DNA from 2 places in the Arthrobacter sp. SLBN-122 genome. Region 1 is predicted to be linked to the other one. Evidence: predicted binding sites of a transcription regulator. Region 1 holds the regulator's gene; the other holds the start of a gene.

Region 1 (7,069 bases):
CTGTCCCAGGGGCTCTCGCCCGCCGCCGGCCGGGAAACCCTGGACGCGGAAACCAGGAACCTGGAGCGGGTCATGCTGGAAGCGCGCCTGCAGTCCGGCCTTGACCTCTCTACGCTTAGCGCCGGTGGACGGCACGAGGTGGCCGGGCTTATCGCCGACGGCCTCGTGGATCCTGCCGCTGCGTTCCGCGGCCGACTGGTCCTGACCTTGAAGGGCAGGCTGCTGGCAGACGCAGTAGTCCGCCGGGTCCTGCCGGACTGACCCCAAGGGCCGGGCCCACGCCGGCAGGGTTCCCTGGCCGAAGCGAAGCGAGGCTAGGATGCCGCTGGGTGGGCCCACTGCGGCGAGGGCCCGAGCTTGCGAGGGCTGGGAGCCGGTGGGGATTACTTGATCCAGCGCAGGTTGTACTGGTAGCGGTGCGGCTGGCCCCGGTTGACGTGGATCCCGGCGGCGACGGAGAAGCACGTGAGCGCCACCCAGATCAGTGTGGCAATGACCGCGAAAATGTTCCCGACGTAAGGGATGAACACCAGGATGTTGGCCAGCACGGCGGCAATGGTGGGCGGCAGGCTGAAGTTCAGCGCTTCCTTGGACTCCTGGGCGGTGAACGGGCCGCGGTCCCGGAAGATCAAATAGATCAGCAGCGCGGGGATGCAGCCCAGGATCCCGCCGAAGTGCGCGAGTGTTGCCCACTGGCGGTCTTCGCTGGCCGTAAGCGGCAGGGCATTGGCGGGGACGCCATGGTACTCGGAACGGCCCTGGCCATCCCTGTGATCACGTGCGTTTTCTGCCACAGTCTGTTCCTTCGAAGGTGCAAGTGGTGCTGGGTACGGATTCCGGCGCATGCAGAGCGTGAAAACGCGTGCAGTGCCGGAAAAATGCTGCAGTGCCTCAAATAAGGAACCGCACTACCAAGAATACTGGGTCGCGGGCGGCCCGCCGCCCTTCAGGGCACGGTCAGGAAATCGATCACTTCTTCAACCCTGCCCAGCAGGGATGCTTCGAGGTCTGCATACGTGCGCACGGCGCCCAGCAGTTTCTGCCACCCAAGGCCGATATCTTCCTTGGTCGCGTGGGGCCAGCCGAACGCCTTCAGGATCCCGGTTTTCCAGTCCTGCCCGCGGGGGACGGCAGGCCATTTGTCGATCCCAAGGACAGCGGGCCGGATCGCCTGCCATACGTCCACGTACGGGTGTCCAACAATCAGGACGTTCCCGGCGGCACCCGGGGAGGCCATGACGGCTTCCGCGATGCGGGACTCCTTGGAATCGGGAACCAGGTGGTCCACCAGGACGCCGAGCCGCCGGCCGGGCCCGGGGCTGAAGTCCGCCACGGCTGCGGCGAGGTCGTCAATGCCGTGCAGGGGCTCGACGACGATGCCTTCCACCCGGAGGTCGTCTCCCCAGACTTTTTCGACCAGTTCGGCGTCGTGCTTGCCTTCCACCCAGATCCGGCTGGCTTTGGCTACCTGGGCCCGCTGTCCGGCCACCCGTACCGATCCCGACGCCGTCCTGCCCGCTGCCGGACCCGCCGCGGTCCGCGGCGCCGGCGGCATCAGCCGGATGGGCTGGCCTTCAAGGAGGAAACCGAACCCAAGACGGAAGGAACGGGACTTTCCCCGCCTGTCCTCCAGCGCCACCACATGCATCCCGCCGGATTTCTCCACACGGGTCACGGCACCCACCCAGCCGGACTGCACTTCCTCGAGCACCATTCCGCGCTCCACGGGAACCTCGGGCAGTTCCGTCCGCGCGGGAGCCGATATGCCCCGTGGGCCCCAGTTCTGGTAATCCATGGATTCGATCCGCCTAGCGCTAGGTCCTCAGCCCCGGAATTTCGCCCGGAGCGGTACCAATGCTAACAACGGGCCGAGGCATAATAGACTGTTAGCACTTGGGCATGTCGAGTGCTAACAGTGGGTTGCATCGGGAGGGGCATGCGCCCCGAACCATGGGATGGAGGTGGAGAGTGAGCGAGCCACGCAAGCTGGAAGTACTGCGGGCCATCGTGGAGGACTACGTCCACTCCCGCGAGCCGGTTGGGTCAAAGGCCCTGGTGGAGCGGCATCATCTTGGTGTTTCCAGCGCCACCATCCGCAACGACATGGCTGCCCTGGAGGATGAGGGGCTGATCACCGCCCCGCATACCAGCGCCGGCCGGATTCCCACCGACAAGGGCTACCGGCTTTTCGTCGACCAGATCTCCGCTGTCAAGCCGCTCTCCGCCGCTGAACGCCGCGCCATCCAGTCCCTGCTCGAAGGCGCGGACGATCTCGACGACGTGCTGGAGCGTACGGTCCGGCTGCTGTCCCAGCTGACCAACCAGGTTGCCGTGGTGCAGTATCCGCACCTGAGCAGGGCACTTGTCCGCCATATCGAATTCGTCCTGCTCGCCCCCCGCAAGGTCCTTGTGGTCCTGATTGCCAACAGCGGCAAGGTGGAGCAGCGGGTGATCGACGTCGGGCAGGACCTCGGCGACGACGCGCTGGCTGAACTGCGTACCCGGTTCCTTGGTGCGCTGGGGGGAACACCGCTGAGCCAACTGGCCCAGGCGCTGCCCGCCGTCGTGGCCGCAGCCCCGCACCAGCAGCGGCAGGCGGCACACGCACTGGCGCTCGGGCTGGAGGGCCTGGCACAAAACAGCCGGGAAGAGCGGATGGTCATGGCAGGCACCGCCAACCTTGCCAGATCCAACGTGGACTTCCCCCTCAGTATCGGCCCTGTGCTCGAGGCGCTTGAGGAGCAGGTGGTGATGCTGCGGTTGTTGAGCGAAATGGCCCAGGACCACCGCGGCGTCGCTGTCAGCATCGGAAGGGAGAACCCGTACGACGGCCTTGCCGAAGCCTCCGTCGTTGCCACCGGTTACGGTCCGGACAGTGCCGCGAAAGTAGGGATCCTGGGGCCCACCCGGATGGACTATCCCACCACCATGGCCGCCGTCAGGGCAGTGGCGCGCTACCTTTCCAGGATTTTGGGGCCCTGACTCTTAGCCGCCGGAGCCTGCTCCGGCCGGGAAGCAAGAGCCGGGCCGCCGAATTGAATTGCAGTACAACAAGGAAGAGATACGTATTTTGAGCAGCCACTATGACGTCCTTGGAGTCTCACCCGAAGCTACGGGCGAAGAAATCAAAAAGGCCTACCGCAAGCTGGCCCGCACCCTTCACCCTGACGTAAACCCCGGCGCAGACGCGTCAGAGCGGTTCAAGGCCGTAACCCACGCCTACGAGGTGCTTTCGGATCCCCAGAAGCGCCGGATCTATGACACCACGGGCAACGAGAACGGCACCGACAACGGCTTCGGCGGAGCAGGCTATGCGGGCCAGGGGTTCGCGTTCCAGGACATCTTCGACACCTTCTTCGGCGCCGGCGGCACGTCCGGTCCGGCCTCGCGTGTCCGGCGCGGCCAGGACGCCCTCATCAGCGTTCGGATCGACCTCCGGGACGCCGTGTTCGGCGTCAACAAGAAACTCGAAGTGGACACCGCCGTGGTCTGCCCCACCTGCGACGGGTCCTGCTGCCGCCCCGGCACCCATCCTGAACGCTGCGACATCTGCGGCGGCAGCGGCCAGGTCCAGCGGGCCGTCCGCTCCATCCTCGGCCAGGTCATGACGGCCGCCCCCTGCGGCACCTGTGAAGGTTTCGGCACGGTCATCAAGGACCCCTGCAACGAGTGCAGCGGCCAGGGCCGTATCCGCAGCCGCCGCTCACTGACCATCAAGGTTCCCGCCGGCGTGGCCACTGGAACCCGGATCCAGCTCTCCGGACAGGGCGAAGCCGGCCCCGCGGGCGGTCCGGCCGGTGACCTCTACGTGGAGATCCGCGTCAACAACGATGCCACCTACGTGCGGGAAGGCGACGACCTGCACGCCACTCTGCACATCCCCATGACGGCGGCTGCCCTGGGCACGGACGTCAGCCTGGAAACCTTTGACGGCACCCAGGAGATCGACGTCAAGCCAGGAACCCAGTCGGGGGAAATCATCACCCTGCGCGGCCTCGGTGTCACACACCTCAGGGGATACGGCCGCGGCGACCTGAAGGTCCACCTCCAGGTGGACACTCCGGGCAGGCTCGACCCCGCACAGGAGGACCTGCTGCGCCAGCTGGCCAAGGTCCGTGGCGAACAGATCACCGAGGGCAAGCTTGCCGCCAGCGGCGGCATGTTCGCCAAGCTCCGGGACCGGCTCGGTAACCTGTAGCGGTGAGCAACCCCGTCTTCTTCACAGCCGCCGGTTCGCTGGACGGCATGGCTGCCGGTCAACTCTTCGTCCTCGAGGGGACGGAGGCGCGCCATGCCGTCACCGTCAAACGGCTGTCCCCGGGCGAAGCGGTGGACATTGTCGACGGGGCCGGCACCCGGATGACCGGGAAAGTCGTCTCTGCCGCCCCCTCCGGTCTCGAGGTGGAGTGCGGGACCCTTACCGTGGAAGACAGGCCGGACATCCGGCTGGTGCTGGTACAGGCCCTGGCCAAGGGCGACCGCGACGAACTTGCCATCGAGACGGCCACCGAACTGGGCATCGACGCGGTCGTACCCTGGCAGTCCGAACGTTCCATCGTCCGCTGGAAGGGTGACCGTGCCGCCCGGGCGCACGCCAAATGGGAGTCCACCGTATCCGCGGCCGCCAAACAGGCCAGACGTGCCCGGATTCCCGAGGTGCGGCCTGCCGTCGACACTGCAGGGCTTTCAGCTGCCGTGGAAGCGGCGGACCTTGCCGTCATCCTGCACGAAGACGCCGTACGGCCGCTGCGCACGGTCCTTGAGGGATGGCAGTCGACTGCTGGCGCGGGACCCCGTGAAATTCTGCTGGTCGTCGGCCCGGAGGGCGGCATCAGCCCGCGCGAAGTAACCAAACTCTGCGATAAAGGCGCCGTGACCGCCCTCTTGGGGCACCATGTCCTGCGGTCCTCCACCGCCGGGCCCGCCGCCGTCGTGCTTGCCAGTGACGTCCTTGGCCGCTGGACGGCTACCGGACCCTAAAGGACCTGGTGTCCTCGTTCCGGTCCGGTTCCCCGCCGGAACCGGCCTGGGCCACCCGCAGCACGTAGTCGCCGGGCGGAAGGTTCAGGGCCAGCGTGAAGACCCCGGCCTGCCCCTGTTCCGCCCCCGCCGTGGTTTCTCCGGTGAGGAAAGGTGCCTTGCTGCCTCCATCCGGTGACTGCAGGATCTGCCAGCGGAGCTTGGCCCCCGGGGACGTGCTGCGGCCAGTGATCTTGACGCTGCCCCCCGCAACCTCGGCGCTCTCCTGCGGGTCAATGATCCAGACCGGGGCCACCAGGCCGGCGGCGCGGGTCATCAGCGCGCCCAGCTGGACGCTGCCAAACGCCACGTAGTCGGTGTGGCCGTCCACAAGTATCCGGACCCGGATCTGCTGGCCCGTGTCGATCAGGCCGGAACTGGCGGCCGCGGCGGTTGCCGTGTAGATCAGTTGCTGGATGGCGCGGGCAGCCATGTCCGCGTCGAGATTGCTGTTGAAAGCGTCGGCTGAAACATCCACCGTGATGACGTCCTTGCCGGAAATCGAGGTGGCCAGTTTGTCCGGGTTCTGCCAGGGCGTGAAGAAGTCAGGGTCCAGCGGCTTCTCCGACATCATGGCCCGGAGGGCGCGGGTGACAGGGTTCTCCTGCTCCGGGACATCGCGGAATTCGCGGTAAAGGAAGATGTTCCCGCCGCTGCGGCCGATCCAGTAGACCGGGGCCTTGTTGGAGGACTGCGTGGTTTCCAGCGGGGCGCTGGTGGAAAGCGTATTTGGCATGGTGCCGCCCGTGGCCGGAACCGAGGCGATGGTGCCGGTGGGGGTGGGACCGCCCTCGGCCGTGCATGCCGCCAGGACCGGAACCAGAACCAGGACTCCTGCCAGGACGGCGGGGCGCAGGCGGCCCATGGGTCGTCCAGCCCTTTCGGGCGCAGAGGTTTCCGGCACTGTCCTGCCCTTGTCCTTTCCTGGGTGGCGGGCCGATCCCCCTGGCGGCCTGGTGTTCCAGCAGATGCTGGATTTCCAGCATTACACAATGGCGCTGCCGCTCCGGCGCTCTTTGCCTTCTCCACCGCAACTGCAACGGGAACGATATGAGGCCGATATGAAGTTGATACCTAAGGCCGCCCCAGAGCCCCCGTGAGGCTCCTTGCCCATGTTCCATGTTCGAGGTTCCACTGCGGCCGGATATCCGGCCTGGTCCGGTGCTGGCGTAAGATGGAGGGATCGCTGGGGCAAGGAGCACCGGGCAACGGGCGCCGGCATCAGCCAAAGCAAACAAGTGATGTCGATCTTCGAGGGGACCACAGGCCTGCGGGCCAGCACCATGACTGAATCAGCAAATGGTAAGCGCCGGCTCAACACGGGCGACGGCGGTCCGGGGGAATTCCCGCACTCCCTGCCCGGCACCCGGACGGAAGTGGTCCTCTTTGAGAACTCCGACCAGATGGTTCAATCACTTGGCAGCCATGATGAGGCCCTGAGGTTTATCGAAGAGCAGTTCCCGGACGTCAACTTCCATGCCCGCGGCAACGAACTGTCCATCAGCGGCCCTTCAGGCGATGTGCCCCGCATCATGCGGCTCCTCCAGGAAGTCCGCGGCCTGGTGGCCCGCGGCACAGTCATCACGCCTGCGGTGCTGCAGCAGCTGGTGTCCCTCCTGCGCACCCAGTCGCTGCAGAATCCTGTGGACGTGCTCACCCATGACATTCTCTCCAGCCGCGGCAGGACCATCCGGCCCAAGACGCTGAACCAGAAGAACTACGTTGACGCCATTGACGCCAACACGGTGATCTTCGGCATCGGCCCCGCCGGCACCGGCAAGACCTACCTGGCCATGGCCAAAGCGGTCCAGGCGCTGCAGCAAAAAGAGGTCAGCCGGATCATCCTTACCCGACCCGCCGTGGAAGCGGGGGAGCGGCTTGGCTTCCTCCCCGGCACGCTGAGCGACAAGATCGATCCCTACCTCCGGCCGCTGTACGACGCCCTGCACGACATGATGGACCCCGAGTCCATCCCGCGCCTGATGGCAGCCGGCACCATCGAAGTGGCGCCCCTGGCCTACATGCGCGGCCGGACCCTTAACGACGCCTT
Region 2 (7,069 bases), 1.3 Mb from region 1:
CCTGCCGGAGTCCCGTTGCGGACCAGCCAGGTGATGTCCAGCCCGCCAGGAGCGGAGATGGGTTGGATGTCGGCCTCGGAACCAACCTCAAGGAAGGCAAGGCCGGTTGCGTCTGCCGGCAGCGCCTCGATGCAGGCGGCGATGGCCGGCAGCGCCGCTTCATCTCCGGCGAACAGGTACCAGTCGGCGTCCGGGTTGGGGTTGTAGGCCCCGCCGGGGCCTGTGAAGATGAGGGTCTCGCCAGGCTGGGCCGCGGCCGCCCAGGGACCAGCCAGGCCTTCGTCGCCATGGACTACAAAGTCGATGGCAAGCTCCCGGGCCTCCGGATCAACCCACCGCAGCGTGTAGGTGCGGGTGAACGGCCACTGTTCGCGCGGCATCGTTTCCCGGACAGCCCACAGGTCCAGCGGGGAGGGGTAATCCACGCCGGGCTGGGGGAAGACGATCTTCACATACCTGTCCACGAAGCCGTTGTTGGTGAAGTCGCTGAAGCCCTCGCCGCCGGCCACGATCCGGACCATGTGCGGGGACAGTTGCTCCTTGCGCAGCACGGTCAGGTTGACCTGGGGACGGCTCTTCTTCGTGGCGCTGGTGGCGGCAGGGACGGTGCTCATAAGGTAAGCCTAAGCTAGGGCGACGGCGGGAGCTCCCAGGTTACGGTCGACGCACCTTGTTCACGCAGCAGCTGGTTGACGCGGCTGAACGGCCGGGAGCCAAAGAACCCGCGGGAGGCGGACAGGGGGCTTGGGTGGGGACTGGCGACGGCGGGGGCACCGGCCAGGAGCGGCCGGACGCCCTCGGCCTCCTTGCCCCACAACACCGCCACGAGGGGCATCCTGGACCCGTCCGGGGCCCGGCGGCCGGCGAGCGCGGTGACTGCCGCCGTCGTAATCTCCTCCCAGCCCTTGCCCCGGTGGGACCCCGCGGCTCCTGCCCTGACCGTGAGCACGCGGTTCAGGAGCAGCACGCCCTGGTCCGTCCACGCCGACAGGTCGCCATGGGCGCGTGGCGGAACTCCGAGGTCCGATTCGAGCTCACGGTAGATGTTCACGAGGCTGCGGGGGAGGGGGCGCGTGCGCGGGTCGACGGAAAACGACAGCCCCACGGCGTGTCCCGGGGTGGGGTACGGATCCTGCCCAACAATGAGGACCTTCACCCGGTCAAGCGGCTGGCGGAAGGCGCGCAGGACGTTCGACGGCGGCGGCAGGAGTTGGTGCCCCGCCGCCTCTTCAGCGGCCAGGAAGGCCAGGACCGACCGGAGCCTGCCTTCCACTCCCTGCAGGGCTGCCGCCCAGTCCGGAGCCATCAGCTCTGCCAGGGGCAGGGCGGCCAGGTCAGCGAAGCGGATTCCGTCCGCCCGGTCCTGCTCCAGCTCGAAGAGCGCGTCCGATTCAAACATCGTTCCATTCTTGCAGGCCTCCTTGCAGGCGCTCGGCCCAAGCCCTCCCGCCGGCACCATCGGCTGCCCGCACGTGCGCAAATGACACTCGTGTTGTTCCACCGGTACCATGGGGGTGAGACATTACCGTAACCAGCGAAGGAGTGTGCCGTGGCGGAACCGGCCCGGGAACATCTGCCGGAGCAGGATCCACGGAAGTCCCTCCTGGCGGATTTCACCCTCCGTGAGTCCTCCCTCTCAGAGCGGGAACAGCAGATGCTGGCCCTGGAACGGCAGTGGTGGAAGTACGCAGGGGCCAAGGAACAGGCCATCCGCGACCTCTTCGACCTCTCCGCGACGCATTACTACCAGCTCCTCAACGCACTGATCGACCGCGAGGATGCCCTGGCCCACGATCCCATGCTGGTGAAGAGATTGCGTAGACTACGTACGTCGCGCCATCGCGCGCGCACTGCCCGGCGCCTGGGATCAGACGCTTAACACGCCCCAGGCCGGGAGAACCGCCGCAATCAACAAGGATGTCCTTCCACCATGACCAGATACGCCCGCGATGAATTCGACAAGGTCCCGGAGGCCGCGTCGCGACAAGGTGTCCACCGGACGGCTTCGGCCCCGTCACGGGTACGGCTGTGGCCCATCCTGGCGGTGGGAATGGCGGCCCTGGCCATTGGGCTGGTGTCCTTCCTGATCCTTCCCAAGCTGGGGCTCAACGCCACGGTCAGCCAAGCCTCGGCAAACGTGGAGGCATCACCGCTGGCCGGCACCGGAACCACCCCACCGTCCACGCAGGCATCCGCTCCCCCTGCCGCGACCGGGCCGTCTGCCTCGTCCGTGCAAACCCCGAGCAGCGACCCCGAGCCCCTGGCGAGCCCTTCTGCCACTCCCCAGGCCGCCGTCGACAGGACCCAGGCCGTTGCCGTCTATAACGCAGCAGGGACGGCAGGGCTGGCCAGCCGGGTGGGCGGAACGGTCCAAGCGGACGGGTGGCGCCTGGGCCAGGTAGGCAACTGGTCCGGAGCCCCCCAGAAATCCTCCGTGATCTTTTACTCCGGCCCCCAGCAGCTGGCCAGCGCGCAGGCCCTTGCTGAGCTGCTCAACATCCCCACCGTGGTGAGCAGCACCGAATTCCAGGTGCCGCTGGTGGTAGTGCTCGGCCCCGGGTACCGGTAACCGCACCCTCTCCCGTCACACCTGCATAACGTTCCTGGTTCCGGGCAGGCCGCTGTCAGGGTCGGGCTGCGGGGATTGGCTAGAGTGATTTCCAGGCCAGGGCCTGCCCGGCTTGACGCCCCACGGTCCGGTCCCGCCCGGCCCCCAACGGAAAGAGTTGTTCATCATGGCACTGGGAACCGTCAAGTGGTTCAACGCTGAGAAGGGCTATGGCTTCATCACCGTTGACGGCTCCGGTGACGACGTCTTTGTCCACTGGTCCGCGATTCAGGGGGAGGGCTACCGTGCCCTCGATGAGGGACAGCGGGTGCAGCTGGACCTCGGTGAGGGCGAAAAGGGCCCGCAGGCGGAAAACGTCCGGCCCGCCCAGTGACCCGGTTGTACCGTTCCACAGTCCGCGTCCGCCCGGCGCTGGCCGTTTCCCTGGGAGCCGTCCTGGCGGTCACGGCATGCTCGGGGGCCGGCGGCAACGCCCGGGTGGACACACCGGAAGCCTCCGGAGACGGTGTGCTCCGGGTTGGCCTGATCCTGGACAACACCGGGAACAACGCCTTCCTTAATGCGCCCCAGCTGGCCGCCGCCAAGCTGGCCATTCAGGAGATCAACGCCGCGGGCGGACACAAAGGCCGTCCGGTGGAGCTGCTCCCGGCGCATCCGGACCATGAAGCCGCAGGGCAGGCGAAGGACCTCGCGGCTGCCAAAGCGGATGTGGTCATTGGACCGACAGATTCCAGCCACGCGACCGCCGCTGTGGACGTCCTGTCCCGTGCGCACATACCCCTCATCTCGCCGGCCAACACCGCTGCCGCCCTCTCCGGAATCGCCAGCGGAGGCTACTACTTCCGCACCGCTGCCGCTGACGTCGCACAAGGACCCGTGCTCGCCAAACTCGCCAGGGACGCCGGGGCCGCCACCATCAGCGTGCTGCACCAGGAAGGCGCCTACGGCAAGGACCTCTCGGCTGCCGTCACGGAGGCTGCCCAACAAGCCGGCCTCACGGTCCTGCCCGGGGCCGGCTTCAAGCCAGGCGACCCCGCCCAGGCCGCGCGCTCCACCGCCAAGGCCAACCCGGACGCCGTCGTCCTCATTGCCCGGGAAGGTGCACAGGGGGCATTGGCCGAGCTGAACAATTCCGGCCTCAACGGTTCGAGAATCATCCTCAGCGACGGCGGCTTCGCCCGCTACGGATCCGGGCTCGCCTCCCGGGTCCTGGACGGAGCCCGCGCCGTCGTCCCCGGCCAGCTGCCCACTGCCGCCTTCCAGGGGAGACTCCTGGGCGTGGATCCTTCCCTGAAGGACGTTTCCTATGCTGCTGAAACCTACGACGCCGTAACGCTGGCGGCACTGGCTGCTGCCAGGGCCCAGGACGACGCGGGGCGCTCCATCGCCGCCAACCTGATCCCGGTATCGGGCGGAACTGCACCTGCGGGCGGTGGCAGTGCAGGTGCATCGCCGCCGGCCCCGTGCCTGACATACAAGGAGTGCCTGGGCGGGCTGGCTGCCAGCAAGGACATCAATTACGACGGGGAATCGGGGTCAGTTGCCTTCGATTCCAACGGGGATATCACCAGCGCCGTTTTCTCCGTCTATAAATACGGCCCGGACAACAACCCCAGCCCCACAGGCCGGGAGACGGCCGGGCGCGCCGGCTGATCGCCCTGGGCGAAGCGGCTCCCTTCACCCGTCTCTGCGGCGTCTTTTCGCTTGCACTCTCACCTGGGGAGTGCTAATTATTGAGTTAGCACTCTGACGTACCGACTGCTAAAGCAAAGCCTGGTTCCGGCCGGCAGCGCCTGGCAACCGGTCGAGGAGCGAAAGAAACACCTCACTTCAGTGAGATCCCCACCCGGAGGCATACAGAGGCCGCCGCCAAAGGATCGTCCGTCGCGGGCACTGCAGCGGAGGTTCATTCTTAACGACTGTCCCGAAAGGACTACTGCCGTTATGGCCAAGATCATTGCATTTGATGAAGAGGCACGCCGCGGCCTTGAGCGTGGCCTGAACACCCTCGCCGACGCCGTTAAGGTCACCCTCGGCCCGCGGGGACGCAACGTCGTCCTCGAAAAGAAGTGGGGCGCCCCCACGATCACCAACGATGGTGTTTCCATCGCCAAGGAGATCGAGCTGGACGATCCTTACGAGAAGATCGGCGCCGAGCTGGTCAAGGAAGTTGCCAAGAAGACCGACGACGTTGCCGGTGACGGCACCACCACGGCTACCGTGCTGGCACAGGCCCTGGTCAAGGAAGGCCTGCGCAACGTTGCCGCCGGCGCCGACCCGCTGTCCCTCAAGCGCGGCATCGAGAAGGCCGTTGACGCCGTCACCGCCGAGCTGCTGAACTCCGCCAAGGAAATCGAAACCAAGGAAGAGATCGCGGCCACCGCCTCCATCTCTGCCGGTGACGACGAAATTGGTGCGCTCATCGCCGAAGCCCTGGACAAGGTGGGCAAGGAAGGCGTCATCACCGTCGAGGAGTCCAACACCTTCGGCCTGGAGCTCGAGCTCACCGAAGGCATGCGCTTCGACAAGGGCTACATTTCCGCCTACTTCGTCACGGACACCGAGCGCCAGGAAACGGTCCTCGAGGATCCGTACATCCTGATCGTCAACTCCAAGATCTCCAACGTCAAGGAACTGGTTGCTGTCCTGGAAAAGGTCATGCAGTCCAACAAGCCGCTGCTGATCATCGCGGAGGACATCGAGGGCGAGGCCCTGGCCACCCTGATCGTCAACAAGATCCGTGGCACTTTCAAGTCCGTCGCCGTCAAGGCTCCGGGCTTCGGTGACCGCCGGAAGGCCCAGCTGGCTGACATTGCCGTCCTCACCGGCGGCCAGGTCATTTCCGAAGAGGTTGGACTCAAGCTGGAGAACGCCGGCCTGGAGCTCCTGGGCCAGGCCCGCAAGGTTGTTGTCACCAAGGACGAGACCACCATCGTCGAAGGTGCCGGCGACGCCGACCAGATCGCCGGCCGCGTTTCCCAGATCCGCGCCGAGATCGAGAACTCGGACTCCGACTACGACCGCGAGAAGCTGCAGGAACGCCTGGCCAAGCTGGCCGGCGGCGTTGCAGTCATCAAGGCCGGTGCCGCCACCGAAGTTGAGCTCAAGGAACGCAAGCACCGCATCGAGGACGCAGTCCGCAACGCCAAGGCTGCAGTTGAGGAAGGCATCGTTGCCGGTGGCGGCGTGGCCCTGATCCAGGCCGGTGCCAAGGCGTTCGCCAACCTGCAGCTGTCCGGTGACGAAGCAACCGGCGCCAACATCGTCCGTGTTGCCATCGACGCTCCGCTGAAGCAGATCGCCTTCAACGCGGGCCTCGAGCCCGGCGTGGTTGTGGACAAGGTCCGCGGGCTCCCCGCAGGCCACGGCCTCAACGCAGCAACCGGCGAGTACGTCGACCTGCTGGCTGCCGGCGTCAACGATCCCGTCAAGGTAACCCGCTCTGCCCTGCAGAACGCGGCTTCCATCGCCGGCCTGTTCCTCACCACCGAAGCAGTGGTGGCTGACAAGCCGGAGAAGAACGCTGCCCCCGCAGGCGGAGACGACATGGGCGGCATGGGTGGCATGGGCGGCTTCTAAGCCTTCCTGCCGGGACCTGTCCCGCTAAACAAAATGCGGCCCCCTCGTTCGCGAGGGGGCCGCATTCTTGTGTCCGGTGGGATTACTTCCGGGCCGAGTCCAGCATTCCTTGGACTTCCTTCTTGAAGGCTTCCGCCGCAGCCTGGGGAGTCATCCGGTCATACAGCACTTCATCCGTGTACCGCTTGATGACGTTCTGGACACTGCCCGCACCCACTGGCGGGACCGGCGGTGCCTCCTTGATGTCCGGCGCGATGTCCTTCAGGAATCCAACCACGGTGGTGTCGGCCGGCTTGAGTTGCGGAGTGATGCCGGCAACGATCTCCGAATTCGTGGGGACGCCCCTGTCCGTCATCAGGATGGCGCCCGCCTCGGGGCTGTTGGTGAGGTAGTTGATGAACTCGGCAGCCTGCTGGGGATGCTTTGAGCGGGAGGAAGCTGACCAGAACATGGTGGGCTTGTAGTACATGCCGTTGCCGGCCGAGGTGCCGCCGACGCTGGGGGCCCGCAGCATCTTGATGCTGCTGCCGGTGGTGGCTTGAAGCGAACCAAGCTGGTTGGTCCACCACCAGGCCATGCCCACCCGGTTCGTTCCAAACAGGCTTTCCTCCAGGCCGGCGCCTGCGTCCTCGGTGGCCACGGTGGCCGGCGGGCTGGCCTTGGAGTCGCGTTGTTCCTTGAGCCGTTCCCAGAAGGATGCCGCAGTGGCGGTCTCAAAGTCGAGCTTGCCGTCCGCCGAGTACAGGTTCTCCCCGTGCTGGCGGAGCCAGATGATCAGGTCCGCTTCGTTGCTCCCATAAGCGGCCCCGTAGCTCTTTCCGTCTCCTGCGGCGCTGATCTTCGCCGCCGTCTCCACGAAGTCTTTCCACGTCCACGTCTTGTCGTCCGGAACAGGCACTCCCGCGTCCTGGAACACCTTGG

What was found. Region 1 encodes HrcA, which represses chaperone genes, less so after heat shock. Its sites were predicted from a motif close to TTNGCACTCGNNNNNNNCGAGTGCNAA; they were not measured.
Region 2: the regulator HrcA is predicted to act here: its motif matches at 4,308-4,334, upstream of groL (chaperonin GroEL).

Annotation. Positions count from the first base shown of each region.
Region 1 covers NZ_VFMS01000001.1:4,135,437-4,142,505, reverse strand. The annotation lists gene hemW (radical SAM family heme chaperone HemW) at 1-261, shown strand, start outside; gene FBY36_RS19015 (DUF4870 domain-containing protein) at 384-794, opposite strand; gene FBY36_RS19010 (DUF3097 domain-containing protein) at 947-1,795, opposite strand; gene hrcA (heat-inducible transcriptional repressor HrcA) at 1,969-2,982, shown strand; gene dnaJ (molecular chaperone DnaJ) at 3,071-4,198, shown strand; gene FBY36_RS18995 (16S rRNA (uracil(1498)-N(3))-methyltransferase) at 4,201-4,980, shown strand; gene FBY36_RS18990 (GerMN domain-containing protein) at 4,967-5,884, opposite strand; gene FBY36_RS18985 (PhoH family protein) at 6,303-7,069, shown strand, end outside.
Region 2 covers NZ_VFMS01000001.1:2,793,483-2,800,551, forward strand. The annotation lists gene FBY36_RS13030 (siderophore-interacting protein) at 1-614, opposite strand, end outside; gene FBY36_RS13035 (uracil-DNA glycosylase) at 629-1,399, opposite strand; gene FBY36_RS13040 (DUF3263 domain-containing protein) at 1,550-1,879, shown strand; gene FBY36_RS13045 (LytR C-terminal domain-containing protein) at 1,931-2,569, shown strand; gene FBY36_RS13050 (cold-shock protein) at 2,736-2,942, shown strand; gene FBY36_RS13055 (ABC transporter substrate-binding protein) at 2,948-4,222, shown strand; gene groL (chaperonin GroEL) at 4,514-6,148, shown strand; gene FBY36_RS13065 (ABC transporter substrate-binding protein) at 6,231-7,069, opposite strand, start outside.